2 linked regions of the Pseudophaeobacter arcticus DSM 23566 genome follow. Each later gene encodes a partner of the first gene's protein in a complex. Links are inferred from orthologs where the notes say so. Each region holds a gene or a part of one and is shown in the gene's direction. Other genes may lie near its edges.

The links.
Region 2: the proteins of ARCT_RS0120695 (region 1) and dapF are in contact, whole or in part, in a solved structure (PDB 5YGU), measured with the Escherichia coli proteins. The link is inferred for Pseudophaeobacter arcticus DSM 23566 from one-to-one orthologs.

What each region holds. Positions count from the first base shown.
Region 1 is NZ_KI421507.1:3,357,255-3,364,599, reverse strand. What follows is about bases 2,712-5,671. They hold ARCT_RS0120695 (RNA pyrophosphohydrolase), read left to right. Parts: upstream 2,712-3,930; coding sequence 3,931-4,413; downstream 4,414-5,671. Other genes in these bases: ARCT_RS0120685 (MarR family winged helix-turn-helix transcriptional regulator), read left to right, coding at 5,542-5,671; ARCT_RS0120690 (EamA family transporter), read right to left, coding at 4,584-5,456; ARCT_RS0120700 (NADPH-dependent 2,4-dienoyl-CoA reductase), read right to left, coding at 2,712-3,762. In the rest of the region: ARCT_RS0120715 (methyl-accepting chemotaxis protein), read left to right, coding at 1-755; ARCT_RS0120710 (NIPSNAP family protein), read left to right, coding at 873-1,208; ARCT_RS0120705 (antibiotic biosynthesis monooxygenase family protein), read left to right, coding at 1,205-1,555; more of ARCT_RS0120700, read right to left, coding at 1,735-2,711; more of ARCT_RS0120685, read left to right, coding at 5,672-6,036; ARCT_RS0120680 (adenosine kinase), read right to left, coding at 6,217-7,206; nth (endonuclease III), read right to left, coding at 7,203-7,345. UniProt on the Escherichia coli protein: Master regulator of 5'-end-dependent mRNA decay.
Region 2 is NZ_KI421507.1:3,868,167-3,875,490, reverse strand. The notes cover bases 2,104-5,042. They hold dapF (diaminopimelate epimerase), read left to right. Parts: upstream 2,104-3,122; coding sequence 3,123-3,962; downstream 3,963-5,042. Other genes in these bases: mtaB (tRNA (N(6)-L-threonylcarbamoyladenosine(37)-C(2))-methylthiotransferase MtaB), read left to right, coding at 3,964-5,042; ARCT_RS0123230 (substrate-binding periplasmic protein), read left to right, coding at 2,104-2,623. Also shown: ARCT_RS0123245 (thiamine pyrophosphate-dependent enzyme), read right to left, coding at 1-699; ARCT_RS0123235 (3'-5' exonuclease), read left to right, coding at 1,155-1,763; more of ARCT_RS0123230, read left to right, coding at 1,910-2,103; more of mtaB, read left to right, coding at 5,043-5,220; ARCT_RS0123210 (cytochrome c1), read right to left, coding at 5,381-6,280; petB (cytochrome b), read right to left, coding at 6,298-7,324. UniProt on the Escherichia coli protein: Involved in the succinylase branch of the L-lysine biosynthesis and in the biosynthesis of the pentapeptide incorporated in the peptidoglycan moiety. Catalyzes the stereoinversion of LL-2,6-diaminopimelate (L,L-DAP) to meso-diaminopimelate (meso-DAP).

The sequences.
Region 1 (7,345 bases):
CGGTGGGCCAGAATGCTCAGGGGCTTTCCACGATGTCTGATGAGATGTCGCATCGGGCCGAAACCCAGGCTGCGACGCTGGAAGAATCCGCTGCGGCCTTGGAGCAATTGTCGGCAAGCGTGCAATCCGCAGCAGAGCAGGCACAGGCAGCCGATGAACTGGCTGCCGAAGGCCGCAGGCGGGCGGAGCAGGGTGGCACTGTCATGCAGGAGGCCATGCAGGCGATGAGCTCCATTGCTGAGTCTTCTGAAAACATCAGTAAAATCATCACGGTGATTGATGACATCGCCTTCCAGACCAGTCTGTTGGCCCTGAACGCCGGGGTTGAAGCGGCCCGTGCAGGGGAAGCAGGTCGCGGTTTTGCGGTTGTGGCCTCGGAAGTGCGCGGTCTTGCCCATCTGGCGGCAAAATCGGCAAATGACATCAAAGGTCTGGTGACCAATAGCTCAAAGCAGGTCGAAGATGGTGAGCGCCTGGTGCAAGCCACCAGCGAGACGCTGGCGCAGATTGTCGAAAGCGTAACGAGCGTTTCTGAACGGGTCTCTTCGATTGCCGCTTCGGCAACCGAACAGGCTTCTGGTCTGCGCGAGATCAACATTGGTGTTGCCCAGCTGGACAAGGTCACGCAGGAAAATGCGGCCATGGTGCAAGAAACCAGCAGCGCCAGCCAGAAGATGAAAGACGAAGCATCGCGGTTGTCAAACCTTTTGCAAAGGTTTGCCGGGGCTGGTGAGGCGCAGCGAGACGTGGCCTGATCTCCCCCGTTTATTCAGGGGGCAAAGGACCTGACACTATGAAGGCTTCGCTCCAGAGCGAAGCCTTTGTGCTGTGTGATTGGCTAGGGTCGGGATACCAAAAACAGGAATCCTACCGTGCTTACATGTATTATTCGCTATCAAATTGACCCAACAAAAACAGAGGCCTTTCGCCAATATGCGCGAAATTGGGGGGAGGCCATTCCCCGCAATGGCGCCGATCTGATTGGCTATTTTGCCCCTCATGAAGGATCTGCAACCCAGGCCTACGGGATATATAACATTGCGGACCTTGCCAGCTATGAGCGCTACCGGGCCCGGCTGGCGGCTGATCCGCTGGGGCAAGAGAACTACGCCTTTGCGCAGCGGGAGCGGTTTATCTTGCGGGAGGAGCGCAGTTTTCTAAAACTGGCCTCAACGCCAGATGTCCCCACACTAGGAGAGAGCAAGTGATAGCCGTGATTTTTGAAGTCCAGATCGCCGAGGGGCAAAAGCCCAGCTATCTTGAGGTGGCGGCGGAACTGAAACCGCTGCTGGAGGAGATTGACGGCTTTATTTCGGTGGAGCGGTTCCAAAGCCTCAGCCAGCCGAACAAGCTGCTGTCCCTGTCCTTCTTTCGCGATGAACAGGCGGTGCAGGATTGGCGGCAATTGACACAGCATCGCGCCGCACAGACCAAAGGCCGGGGTGGTATTTTTGCAGACTACCGTCTCAAGGTGGCAGAGGTCTTGCGCGACTATGGCATGCGGGACCGTCATGAGGCTCCACAGGATAGCCAAGCCGCCAACCAAGCGATTTGACGCCCCGAAAAGGGGCTTCTCCCGCCCGTCGTTGGCTTTTGGCAAAGCCGCCTCCCGTTGGGGGTAGCGCCGCGCGCGATGCGCGCGGCGCTACCCCCAAGGTCGCACGGAAGGTGGCCTGGCTTTGCCAGGACATCTGCGGGCGCGGGAGGGTTTGGCCCTAAAGGGGGTCCAAAGGCCTAGAGAGTGGCGGCCAATCGGGTTCCCTGATTGATGGCGCGTTTTGCATCCAGCTCTGCGGCAACATCGGCGCCACCGATGACATGGCAGGGCACCCCTTTGGCCTCTAGTGCGTCTGCAAGGCTTCGGTCAGATACCTGTCCGGCGCAGAGCACAAAGGTATCCGCTGCAATCACGCTAGGGTTTTCGCGCGCCTCGCCAAAGCTGACATGCAGCCCCTCGTCGTCGATACGTTCGTAGTTCACGCCGCCAACAAAGTTCACACCTTTCATTTTCAGCGTGGCCCGGTGGATCCAGCCGGTGGTTTTGCCCAGGCCTTTGCCATGGGCCTGGGCCTTGCGTTGCAACAGGGTGACTTCACGGGCAGGGGCCTCGGGTTGCGGGCCCTCGGGAGCAAGGCCAGAGCGATGCTCTGCCGGGTCGGCAACACCCCATTCTTTCATCCAAAGCGGCAGGTCTTTGGTTGGGCTTTTGCCCTCGTGCAGCAGGTATTCGCTGATATCAAAGCCAATGCCGCCAGCGCCAATCACCGCAACCCTCTTGCCGACGGGTTTCTTGTGGCGCAGCACGTCGATGTAGCTCAGTACTTCGGGCCGGTCCTGGCCGGGAATGGCCGGGTCGCGCGGGATGACGCCGGTGGCGATGATCACCTCGTCATAGCCGCTGAGATCCGCAACCGAGACGTCGCGCCCCAGTTCCAGGGTGATCCCGGCCTCGGACACCATGGTGCGATACCAATCGACAAAGCCCCAGAATTCTTCCTTGCCGGGCACCTGTTTTGCCATGTTGAGCTGGCCGCCGATCTCATCCGCCCTATCAAAGAGGGTAACCCGGTGACCGCGCTCGGCTGCGGCCAGTGCAGTTGACAACCCGGCAGGACCGGCGCCCACAATCGCCACGGATTTGACGACATCTGCCTTGCCAAGCACCAGCTCGGTCTCGTGGCAGGCCATGGGGTTGACCAGGCATGAGGTCAGCTTGCCGCCAAAGGTATGGTCGAGACAGGCCTGATTGCAGCCTATGCAGGGAGCAATCTGATTGCCCTTGCCGGCCTTGGCCTTGGCAACAAAATGCGCATCCGCCAACATCGGTCGCGCCATTGACACCATATCGGCGCAGCCGGTGGCCAGCACCTCTTCGCCCACTTCTGGCGTGTTGATCCGGTTCGAGGTGATCACCGGGATCGAGACCTTGCCCATCAGTTTCTTGGTGACCCAGGCAAAGGCCGCGCGCGGAACGGATGTGGCGATTGTTGGAATGCGCGCTTCGTGCCAGCCAATGCCGGTGTTGATGATGGTGGCACCGGCCTTTTCTATCTCTTGGGCCAGTTGCACCACCTCATCATGGGTCGAGCCATTGGGCACCAGGTCGATCATCGACAGACGATAAATGATAATGAAGTTGGTCCCAACCGCCTCGCGGGTGCGACGCACCACCTCAATGGGCAGCCGCATGCGGTTTTCATAAGATCCGCCCCAGCGGTCGGTGCGCTTGTTGGTATGGGTGACCAGGAACTGGTTGAGAAAATAACCCTCAGACCCCATGATCTCCACCCCGTCATAGCCCGCTTGCTGGGCAAGCACGGCCGCATTGACGATATCTGCGATCTGCTTCTCAATACCTTCTTCGTCCAGCTCATTGGGCGGGAAGGGAGAGATCGGCGATTTCACCGGGCTGGGGGCGACACATTTGGGACCGTAGGAATACCGGCCCGCATGCAGGATCTGCATGGCGATCTTGCCACCGGCCTCATGCACGCGTTTGGTGACAATGGCGTGGCTGGCGACCTCCTCGTCCGTGGTCATCATCGAGGCCCCAGGCAGGACCGAGCCTTCAAGGTTGGGGCCAATGCCGCCGGTGACCATCAGCCCAACATCGCCGCGGGCACGTTCCGCGTAGAATTCCGCCACCCGGTTCCAGTCCTTGGTTTCTTCCAGACCGGTGTGCATAGAGCCCATCAGCACACGGTTTTTCAGTGTGGTAAATCCAAGATCCAGCGGCGCCAGAAGATTTGGGTACGCAGTCATGACACTCTCCCTTGTCGTTATGGACAAAACTGCCCTGCGCGCACGGGCTTGTCACGTCTCAACGCGGCGTCACCCCCTTGCCTGCCCCGGCGACACCGGGTCTAAAGGGGGGAAATCACTTTCCCGCATCGGCACCTTTGAACGCCGCCCCTAGCCAAGGACCCCCAGATGACGCCGCAAGAGATCGCAAAGCTGCCCTATCGCCCCAATGTCGGTATCATGCTGATCAATGCCAAAAACGAGGTCTTTGTGGCGCAGCGCAAAGACCGGTTTCAGGAGGCCTGGCAAATGCCGCAAGGTGGGATCGACCGGGGCGAAGACGCCCGCCTTGCGGCCCTGCGCGAGCTGGAGGAAGAAACCGGAGTGACCCAGGATCTGGTTGAAATCATCGCCGAAAGCGACGGCTGGCTGCCCTATGAACTGCCGCATGACGTGGTGCCAAAGTTCTGGGGCGGTAAATATCGCGGCCAGGAACAGAAATGGTATCTGATGCGCTTTCTTGGTCGTGACGAACAGATCAATATCGAGACCGAGCACCCGGAATTTTCGGCTTGGTGCTGGCAGCCGGTGGATCAGCTGGTGGAAAAGATCGTCCCCTTCAAGCGCGAGGTCTACGCCCGCGTGGTTCAGGAATTTGAGGCGCATTTTTGAGCATCAGAGGTTCAAACACCAAAGGATGGGGTTAGGTCTGCGGGCGTTGGGGGGTCTTTTCCTGTCATGGCACCGGTGTGCGAGAGGTAATTTTGCCTGCCAGCGCAATCCTGTGCGATCCTGCGCGATCCTGTGCCGCCCTGTAATCCAGCTGACCCCAGTCCTGCCAGTTACGAGGCTGCTCTCGCCTTGGGGCGGCGAAAGCGCAGGTTTGATTGCCCCAGCCAGAGACTAAACAAGGCCAGGGCCGCGCCTGTGATCTGCATCGGGGAAAGGCTTTCGCCCAGAACGCTCCACCCCAACAGCACGGCCGAGAGCGGGCTCAGGACCCCCAGGAGCGACACCTTGGCAGGCTCGATCCGGGCCAATCCGCGAAACCAGAGGATATAGGTCAGGGCGCCACCGATCAGGCTCATATAGGCTAGGCCGACGAGGTTGCCGCCAGTCAGCAGGGGCAGGCCTTCCAGGCTTGGGGCGGCAAAGGGGATCAGGAGCAGCCCGCCGGCCGTCAATTGCCAGGCGGTAAAGGTGAGCGGGGGCACCGGTGGCTGCCATTTGCGGGTCAAAACTACCCCTGCGGCCATGGATATCGCGCCACCCAGACCAGCCAAAACGCCCCAGAAATCAAGAGCTGCCGCCGGGGTCAGCACCAGCAGGGCGACGCCAACGATGCTGAGCCCTGCAGCCAGCAGGGCGGTGGGCCGAATTGGCGTTTGCAGGGCATAGGCCGAGAAAAACACCACCAACAATGGCTGCGCCGCACCCAGCGTTGCCGCCACGCCCCCCGGGAGCCGATAGGCGGAGACAAAGAGCAGGGTCCAAAACAGCGAGAAGTTGAGCGCCGCCAGCACCAGCAGCTTTGGGATCCAGGCAAGGGGCGGCAACTGGCGAACAATGAGCAGCAGGATCAGCCCGGCGGGCAGGGCGCGTAACAGCGCCACCAAGAGCGGTGATTGCCCCGGCAGCAGGCTGGTCGTCACGATATAGCTGCTGCCCCAAATGGCGGGGGCGAGCGCAGTGAGAAACAAATCCAAACGGGCCATATCCTAAGTCTCCTGAGTTTATCTTGATGTCAAGATATCTGGGTTTGTCTTGACATCAAGATAAATTTTTGAACAGGCTATGTGCATGGAGCATGTGGATTTCATTACCGGCCAATGGGCACGCGAACGGCCCGACCTGGATGTGAGCGCCATGGGGATTATTGGCCGGGTTGCCCGGCTTTATCTTGCTTATCAGGAGGGGATGCAGGCAACCTTTGCGCGGTTTGGCCTGAATGCGGCCAAATTTGACGTGCTGGCCACCCTGCGCCGCTCGGGCGCGCCCTATCGGCTTTCACCGGGGGATTTGCTCAAGGCAACCATGGTCGCCTCTGGCACCATGACCAACCGGATTTCCCGGCTCGAAGCCGAAGGTCTGGTGCTGCGCCAAATCAACCCCCAAGACAGCCGCAGTTTTCTGATCGAACTCAGCGCCGAAGGCCTGGCTTTGATTGACCAGGTTGTGGAGGAACATGTCGCAACGCAGGAGCGCCTGCTGGCCGCAATGCCCAAGGAAGAGCGTTCAGCCTTCAAAATCTTGCTGTCTCGGGCGCAGGCGGCGGTGGACAAATCAGGAGGCTAGGGCGCGCCCGGCTGTGTGATTTGGGCCAAGATCCTGGAAGACAAGACCTTGGAAGAAAAGAGCGCCAGGGCGCGGGGTGGCTTTGCCACCCCGCGCTGGGCCCAACGGGAGCCCTCCCGCCTCCGGCGAGAGGGGCGACGGGCGGGAGAGCTCGCTTGGTGAAAAATCCAAGTGCCGTGGTTACAGCAGGCCGGCCTCGCGGAGCAGATCCAGCATATTGCTCTCGGGGCGTGGTCCGATATGGCTGATGACCTCTGCAGCGCAGATATTGCCAATCTTGGCGCAGGTCTCCAGGTCACGGCCCTTGGCGAGACCAAACAGGAACCCGGCAGCAAACTGATCGCCGGCCCCTGTTGCATCCAGGGGAACTATCTTGGTGACCGGGACGTCCAGTCGGGTCTCACCGCTGATCACGGTGACGCCATCGCCAGAGCGGGTGCAGACCACCAGCGGGCAAATCGCCGCGGTTTTGGCCAGGCCCACTTCCAGGTCATCGGTCTCAAACAGCGATTTGATCTCGTCTTCGTTGCCGATGACAAAATCCAGATCATGCTCGATCAACGCCAGAAAATCCGCCCGGTGCCGTTCAACACAGAAGGGATCCGATATGGCGATACCGGATTTGCCCCCGCCCTGGCGGCAATCCCGTGCGGCTTCCATAAAGGCGGATTTGCCCTTGTCCTTGTCAAACAGATAGCCTTCCAGGAACATGATCTGGGCGCTGCCCGCCACCTCGTTTGGCACATCGGCGCTGCCCAGCTCGGAGGAAATGCCAAGATAGGTGTTCATTGAGCGTTCGCCATCCGGCGACACAAAGATCATTGATCGCGAGGTCGGCAGCTCGCCGCCCGCAACGGGTGGGTTCACAAAATCAACGCCGTCTTCGTTCATCGCATTGGCATAAAAGTGACCCAGCGCGTCGTCATGTACCCGACCAATAAAGGCCGCGTCCAGGCCCAGAGCCCCGGCGCCAGCGATGGTATTGGCGACCGATCCACCGGGGGTCTGCACCCGGTTTTCCATGGCGCCATACAGCACTTCGCCCCGTTCCCGCTCGATCAGCTGCATGATGCCTTTTTCGATGCCCATATGGGCCAGAAAACTGTCATCACTTTGCGAGATGACGTCGACAACCGCATTGCCGATGCCAACGATTTGGTAGGTTTTCATAGGTTCTTGTCCTCATATTGACAGAGATCGCGGATCAGGCAGGTGCCACACAGCGGCTTGCGCGCCTTGCAGTGATAGCGCCCATGCAGGATCAGCCAATGATGTGCATGTTGCTGAAAATCAGCGGGAATATTGTCCT
Region 2 (7,324 bases), 510 kb from region 1 along the record:
CTCGATCCAGCCCCGGGGTGTCTTGGTCGAAATGCCGATACCGTTGTCCTCGCAGACAAACAACAGCGGCAGCGGCGTTGACTGCACCGAGGTCCAGCCAGCCGTGTTGATCGCCCCCTGCGCAGTGGAGTGATTGGCGGAGGCATCGCCAAAGGAGCACATGACAATGCTGTCGTCGCGCATGATCTTATGCTCGGGCGCATGGCGTTTGGCAGCGCCGATGGAATAGGCAGCACCTACCGCCTTGGGCAGGTGGCTGGCGATGGTTGAGGTCTGCGGCGGGATCATCAGCGCCCTGGAGCCCAGCACCTTATGCCGCCCACCCGAGGTTGGATCCTCGCAAGAGCAGGCAAAAGAGAGGAGCATATCCCAGGCGATGCGCTGACCCGGCACCTGATCGGCGCGGGAGATCTGAAAGGCCGCATCGCGGTAATGCAAAAACGCCATATCATCAGGGCGCAGCGCCCGCGCAACCGCCGCCATGCCCTCATGCCCTGACGAGCCGATGGTATAAAACCCCTGCCCCGCCTTTTGCATGGACCGGCTGGTAATATCCAACGCCCGGCTCAGCACCTGGGCCCGGTAGATCCCCACGGCCTGCTCAGGGGCCAGCCCAACCAAGGGCGCCGCGCCCTGCGGCAGGGCGCCAGTACCAACCCGGTCCAGGAAGTTTTGATGCACGATCTGAGCGCGGTCCATTGGCAATCCCTTTGTCTGTTCTGCCCCTGTTATCCGGCAGAACAGACATGAATTCCAATGAGATTAACAGCCCAACTCATGAGGTTTCGGCATGGGTCTGGCGAAAAAAACCGCTTAGAGCTTGGCGCGCCCCCGCGCCCTCCTTGATATAGCTCGATATAGGGGGCCATCTCCGTGCCATGGACGGTGGCGAATTTCTTTTTGTCACAAAAACGCGTAGGCATGAGTCAGCCCCGACCTTAAGATCAGGGTGAGAAAATGCCTTCGGAACACCCCTTCCAAAACCAGGACCAAAATGCCCCGCGCCAGATCGCCTTTCCGTACCACCCTTGTCGACAATGCTCTCACGACCTTTTGGAAAAAGGCGGGGCAGCTGGTCTTGGCGAAGGATCTGATGCGTAACCCCCCGCTGTCGCTGCTCACCAGTTGCCCTGGCAGAGATGAGGCCAGTTGAGATGGCAGGTCAGTCACCCCCCTCAACCCTGCCCGCAGGCCCCTTTCGGTTCATCGCGCTGGACGTGGAAACAGCCAGCCGTGACAGCGCCAGCATCTGCCAGATCGGCATCGCCTGTGTGCGCAGCGACAACCATATTGAGACCTTCACCACCTATGTGAACCCCGAACAGAGCTTTGCCCCCTTCAATACCGAATTGCACGGCATCAGCGCAGAGACCGTCGCCACCGCCCCCAGTTTTCCCGAGGCCTGGGGCCAGCTCAAACCCCTGTTGCAACTGCATCATCTGGTTCAGCACAGCGGTTTTGACAGCAAAGCCATCTCGGCCGCCTGCCGCGCCTATCGCCTTCCCAATGCAGATCTGAGCTGGAGCGACAGCGTCAAAATTGCGCGGCGGGCCTGGCCTGAATTCAAAGGCAACGGCGGGCACGGGCTGGCCAACCTAAAGCGGCAACTGGGGCTCTCGTTTCGCCACCACGACGCTGGCGAGGATGCCCGTGCCGCCGCCGAGGTGGTACTGCTGGCCGAAGGTCAGTTGGGTCAGAGCTTTGACAGGATCAGCGGCACAGCCCGCAAGGCACAGTTCAGCCTACCGCTTCAACTGCCATAGGGCGCAGAGGCCTTGCCAGCCATTTTCCCAGGCTCCAACCCTCGCCAGAGCGCTCAGCAGCGGAATTTACCAGAAATTTAGGCCAGCCCGATAAAGTTAATCCCGGAACTGAATGCCCAAATTGGGTAAAACCCGCGGAGAAATGAATGAAACTATTTGGTAAAATGTCGGCCCTGGCGGCGGCAGTTGTGTGTGGCACGTCCGTTATGGCGTCACAAACAGTGGCCCAAGCTGTGAAACTCACCACATTGGAATGGCCCCCTTATGTGAATGCAGATAGCTCTGGAACCAGCACCGATCGCGTTGTCGAGATTCTCAACAGCATTGGCATTGATGCCACCGTGCAGGTCTTTCCCTGGAACCGCGCCGTGAACCTGGCCGCAAAAGACCCGGCATGGCTTGGCGTCTACCCTGAATATTACTCCGAAGCGGATGATGCCGACAAAGGCGGCGCACGTTGCCTCTATTCGAAATCCTTTGGCACCAGCCCAGTTGGCTTTGCGCAGCGCGTCGACGCGCCGATCACCTGGTCTGACCATAGTGACCTGACCAATTACACCATTGGTGTGGTTTCCGGCTATCTGAACGAAGCGCGTTTTGACACCATGGTCGCCAATGGGGAAATCCAAACCCAGGAAGTGGCAGCCGATGACGCGAACCTCAAAAAAGTTGCAGCCGGACGCATTGATGCCGCTGTGATCGACCGCGAAGTCATGGCGCATCTGCTTGCCGGAATGCCCGCGCTTGCTGAGCAACTGGAGTTCAATACGACCCTATTGGCCGAACACGGGCTTCATATCTGCTTTAAAAACTCAGACGCAGGCCGCGCCTTGCGGGACCAGTTCAACGCCGCGTTTTAAGCGGCGCCTTGCCTATTTGAAACGTGAAAAGCCCAAGTCCCGGGCTTTTCACGCCTTCCCACGGAAGGCTATGTCGCTTTTTCCAATCCGCCATTAAAAGAAGGCAGGAATTCAAAGCCGCGTGCAGTGAAAACTGGGACCACACAAAATGTCCCCATGTGTCCCCAAAGATATTCCAAAAAAGATATCCCAAAACGGAGAAAGCCTCAGGCGTTTCCGCCTAAGGCTTTGATAAAGTGGTGAGCCGTGATGGGTTCGAACCATCGACCTACTGATTAAAAGTCAGTTGCTCTACCAGCTGAGCTAACGGCCCACTTTATAATCGCTGCTTAAGTGGTTTGTCTAAGTTGATCAAGCACTTAATTTGCTATCGTCTGACAAGTCCGTGTCGTTCTTGCCGTCCCGATTGGCGGCTGTCTACGGTTAGCAGGGTAAGGGGTCAAGCCCTTTTTTGAACTTTATACGTCACAGACTGGATTCATTTTCATCGCAGGTCTATATGCCCGGTATGAGTATGTATCCAGATCCCCAATTTCCCTTCATGAAGATGCATGGGCTTGGCAACGATTTTGTCGTTGTTGATGCGCGTGCGCGAAAGCTGGCGATCACCCCCGCCCTGGCACGGGGAATCGCCCATCGTCAATTTGGCGTTGGCTTTGACCAGCTGGCGCTGATTGAGCAGGGTGCTGGGGATGCACATCTCACCTTTTACAATGCCGATGGCTCCACCTCGGCGGCCTGCGGCAATGCCACCCGCTGCATTGCCCGCCATCTGATGGAGGAAAGCGGCAAGACCGATCTGCACCTCACCACTGATCGCGGTGATCTCTTTGCCCGCGATGCCGGTGATGGGCTGACATCGGTCAATATGGGGCAGCCACAACTGATCTGGGATGAAATCCCCCTGAGCGAAGCGATGGATACTCTCGAACTTCCCATCGAAGGCGCCCCAACCGCCACTGGCATGGGCAATCCGCATTGCACCTTCTTTGTCGAAGACGCGGATTTGATTCCGCTGGCCGAATTTGGCCCACGCCATGAACACCACCCGCTGTACCCGCAACGTACCAACGTGCAGGTCGCCCAACTTATTGGCCCCGATCACGTCCGTATGCGCGTCTGGGAACGCGGTGTGGGCGTCACCCTGGCCTCTGGCTCTTCCTCCTGTGCCACCGCCGTAGCCGCCGCACGACGCGGCCTGACGGGGCGCAGGGTCCAGATTGATCTGGACGGCGGCACACTCTGGATCGACTGGCGCGACGATGGCGTCTGGATGACCGGCCCGACCATGCATGTCTTTACCGGCAGTTTCACCACCGCTTTTCTCGAAAGTCTCTGACATGTCAGCGCCAAAGTTCACCACACTCGGCTGCCGTCTCAACGCCTACGAGACCGAGGCAATGAAAGAACTGTCTCAGGCCGCAGGCCTGGAAGATCTGGTGGTGGTGAATACCTGCGCAGTGACCGCAGAGGCGGTGCGCAAATCCCGCCAGGAAATCCGCCGCCTGCGCCGCGACAACCCACAGGCCCGCATCGTGGTTACCGGCTGCGCCGCCCAGACCGAACCGGAAACCTTTGCCCAGATGCCAGAGGTCGACACGGTCATTGGCAATACCGAAAAAATGCAGCCGGAAACCTGGAACGGCATGGCCGCCAATTTCATCGGTGAGACCGAAAAAGTCCAGGTCGATGACATCATGTCGGTGACCGAGACCGCCGGCCATTTGATCGACGGCTTTGGCACCCGTAGCCGCGCCTATGTGCAGGTGCAAAATGGCTGCGACCACCGCTGCACCTTCTGTATTATCCCCTATGGCCGCGGCAATTCCCGCTCGGTCCCGGCCGGCGTTGTGGTGGATCAGATCAAACGGCTGGTGGATAAGGGCTACAACGAGGTAGTGTTGACCGGCGTTGACCTCACCAGTTGGGGCGCCGATCTGCCCGCGCACCCCAAACTCGGCGATCTGGTGATGCGCATCCTCAAGCTGGTGCCAGACCTGCCGCGCCTGCGGATCTCCTCCATCGATTCGATCGAGGTGGATGACAACCTGATGCAGGCCATCGCCACAGAACCGCGGCTGATGCCGCATCTGCATCTGTCATTGCAACATGGCGACGATATGATTCTCAAACGCATGGCCCGGCGCCATCTGCGCGACGATGCCATCCGCTTTTGCGAAGAGGCCCGGCGCCTGCGCCCCGATATGACCTTTGGCGCAGATATCATTGCCGGCTTCCCAACCGAGACCGAAGCGCATTTTGAAAACTCGCTGCAGCTGGTCGAAGACTGCAACCTCACCTGGTTGCACGTCTTCCCCTATTCCAAACGAGAGGGAACCCCGGCTGCCAAGATCCCCAAACAGATCAATGGCAATACCATCAAAGCCCGTGCGGCCCGCCTGCGTGCCGCTGGCGACGCCCAGGTCCAGCAACACCTTGCCGCGCAGATTGGCAAAACCCATCAGGTCTTGATGGAAAACCCCCACATGGGTCGGACCGAACAGTTCACCGAAGTGAAATTCTCCAGGCCCCAGACCGAAGGCAAAATCATCGCCACCCACATCCTCGGTATCGATGGAATCCATCTCACCGCCTGACGCCCGCAGCACTTTTCATCTTGCTGAAAATACCTCGGGGTGAATGGGCGGTCACGCCCAGAGGGGCAGCGCCCCTGCGCCCGCCAGCCGCCCGACCAAACAAAAAGGCCCCCGCAAGGTGACTTGCAGGGGCCTATTTATGTCTGGTGAAATCAGCCTATCAGGCGGATTTTTTACCCTTGTGCGGCGCCCAGAGCTGTTTGTTGGTCAGATAAAGCAGAACCGACAGAACGGTCAGGATCAGCACCCCGACAAAACCGCTTTGCTTGCGGGCCATCATCTTGGGTTCGGCGGTCCACATCAGGAAAGCCGCAACATCCTGCGCCATGTGATGCACGGTGTTGTCATGGCCATCAGCAAATTCAACCTGCTCATCTGACAGCGGAGGCGCCATGCCGATCCAGCTGCCAACAGCCAACCGTCCAACTTCCTTGCGCTCAATCGTGACCGAACCGTCGTCGTTAGTTACTTCGGTTTCCTTGTAGATCTTACATTCGTCAGGATATCCGCCAGCAGCAAACGCCGTGTTGTAATAGCCGGTAAAATCTTCTGGCGCACAGTCAGGCGCTTCTTCATAGCCGCTGATCAGCGAGGCGATGTATTCCGCGCCACCGATCCCTTTGAACAGCTGGTTTATACCAGACCCATAGGGACCGTGGAAACCGGCGCGTGCCTTGGCCATAAGGCTCAGGTCAGGGGCACCAGCAGAGGTATTGGCTGGGAAGTGGTTAACTGGCTTGGCAGGTACATCCTCGTCCAGTTCCGGGTCATAGACGGTAAAGTTCTCAGCCGCATAGGCACGCACCTGATCGGCAGGCAGCGCAGGGCCACCTTCGTCGCCAAGGGTGCGCAGTGGCACAAACTTCAGCCCGTGACAGGCAGAGCAGACTTCGGTGTAGATCTGCAAGCCGCGCTGCAGCTGATTTTGATCATAGGCGCCAAATGGTCCCTCAAACGAGAACTGGAAGTCCTCGACGTGGCCATGACCGCCTGCCGCATGAGATGCGACAGGGGCAAGGGCCAGAGCGAAGGCGGCACCGATTGCGAGTTTCTTCAACATTGGTAGCTGTCCTTCTCTTACTCGGCAGGAGTGGCTGCGTCGGATTTCCCGCCATAGTGAGCGTCGAAATCTTCTTCAATTGTAGCAGGCTCTGCCAGTGGCTTCTCGATGACACCCAGGATGGGCAGGATCACCAGGAAGTAGCCGAACCAATAGGCCGATGCGATCAGCGAGAACGATGCATAGGGCTCTTCCGCCGGCATCGCACCCAGCCACATCAGGGCAAAGAAGTCAAAGATCAGCAGGTAGAACCACCACTTGAACATCGGACGATAGCGACCCGACCGCACCCGGCTGGTGTCCAGCCAGGGCACCAGCGCCATCACGGCGATCGCGCCAAACATCGCCAGAACCCCAAAGAACTTGGCGTCAACGATGCCACCGGTCACGAAGGAGGCAATCTGAACAACCCAGACTTCAGAGGTGAAGGCCCGCAGGATCGCGTAGAAAGGCAGGAAGTACCATTCAGGAACGATATGCGACGGCGTCACCAGCGGGTTGGCCTCGAGGTAGTTATCCGGGTGGCCCAGGTAGTTTGGCATAAAGCCGACGATGGCCCAGAAGATCACCAGAACAATGGCCAGACCAAGGAAATCCTTGATCACAAAATAGGGCCAGAACGGCAGGGTGTCTTTTTTGACGTCCTCTTTCGAGCCCTTGCGCACGTCAACACCGGTTGGGTTGTTGTTGCCAGTGGTGTGGAAGGCCCAGATATGGACCACAACCAGCGCGGCGATGACGAAAGGCAGCAGGTAGTGCAGCGAGAAGAAACGGTTCAGCGTGGCGTTATCCACCGCAGGTCCGCCCAGCAGGAATGTCTGCAGCGCGTCACCCACAAAAGGAATGGCACCAAACAGGCCGGTGATCACGGTCGCACCCCAGAAGGACATCTGCCCCCAGGGCAGAACATAGCCCATGAAACCGGTGGCCATCATCAACAGATAGATGATCATGCCGATGATCCAGGTGATCTCACGCGGGGCCTTGTAAGAGCCGTAGAACAGGCCACGGAAGATGTGGATGTAAACAGCCACAAAGAACAGC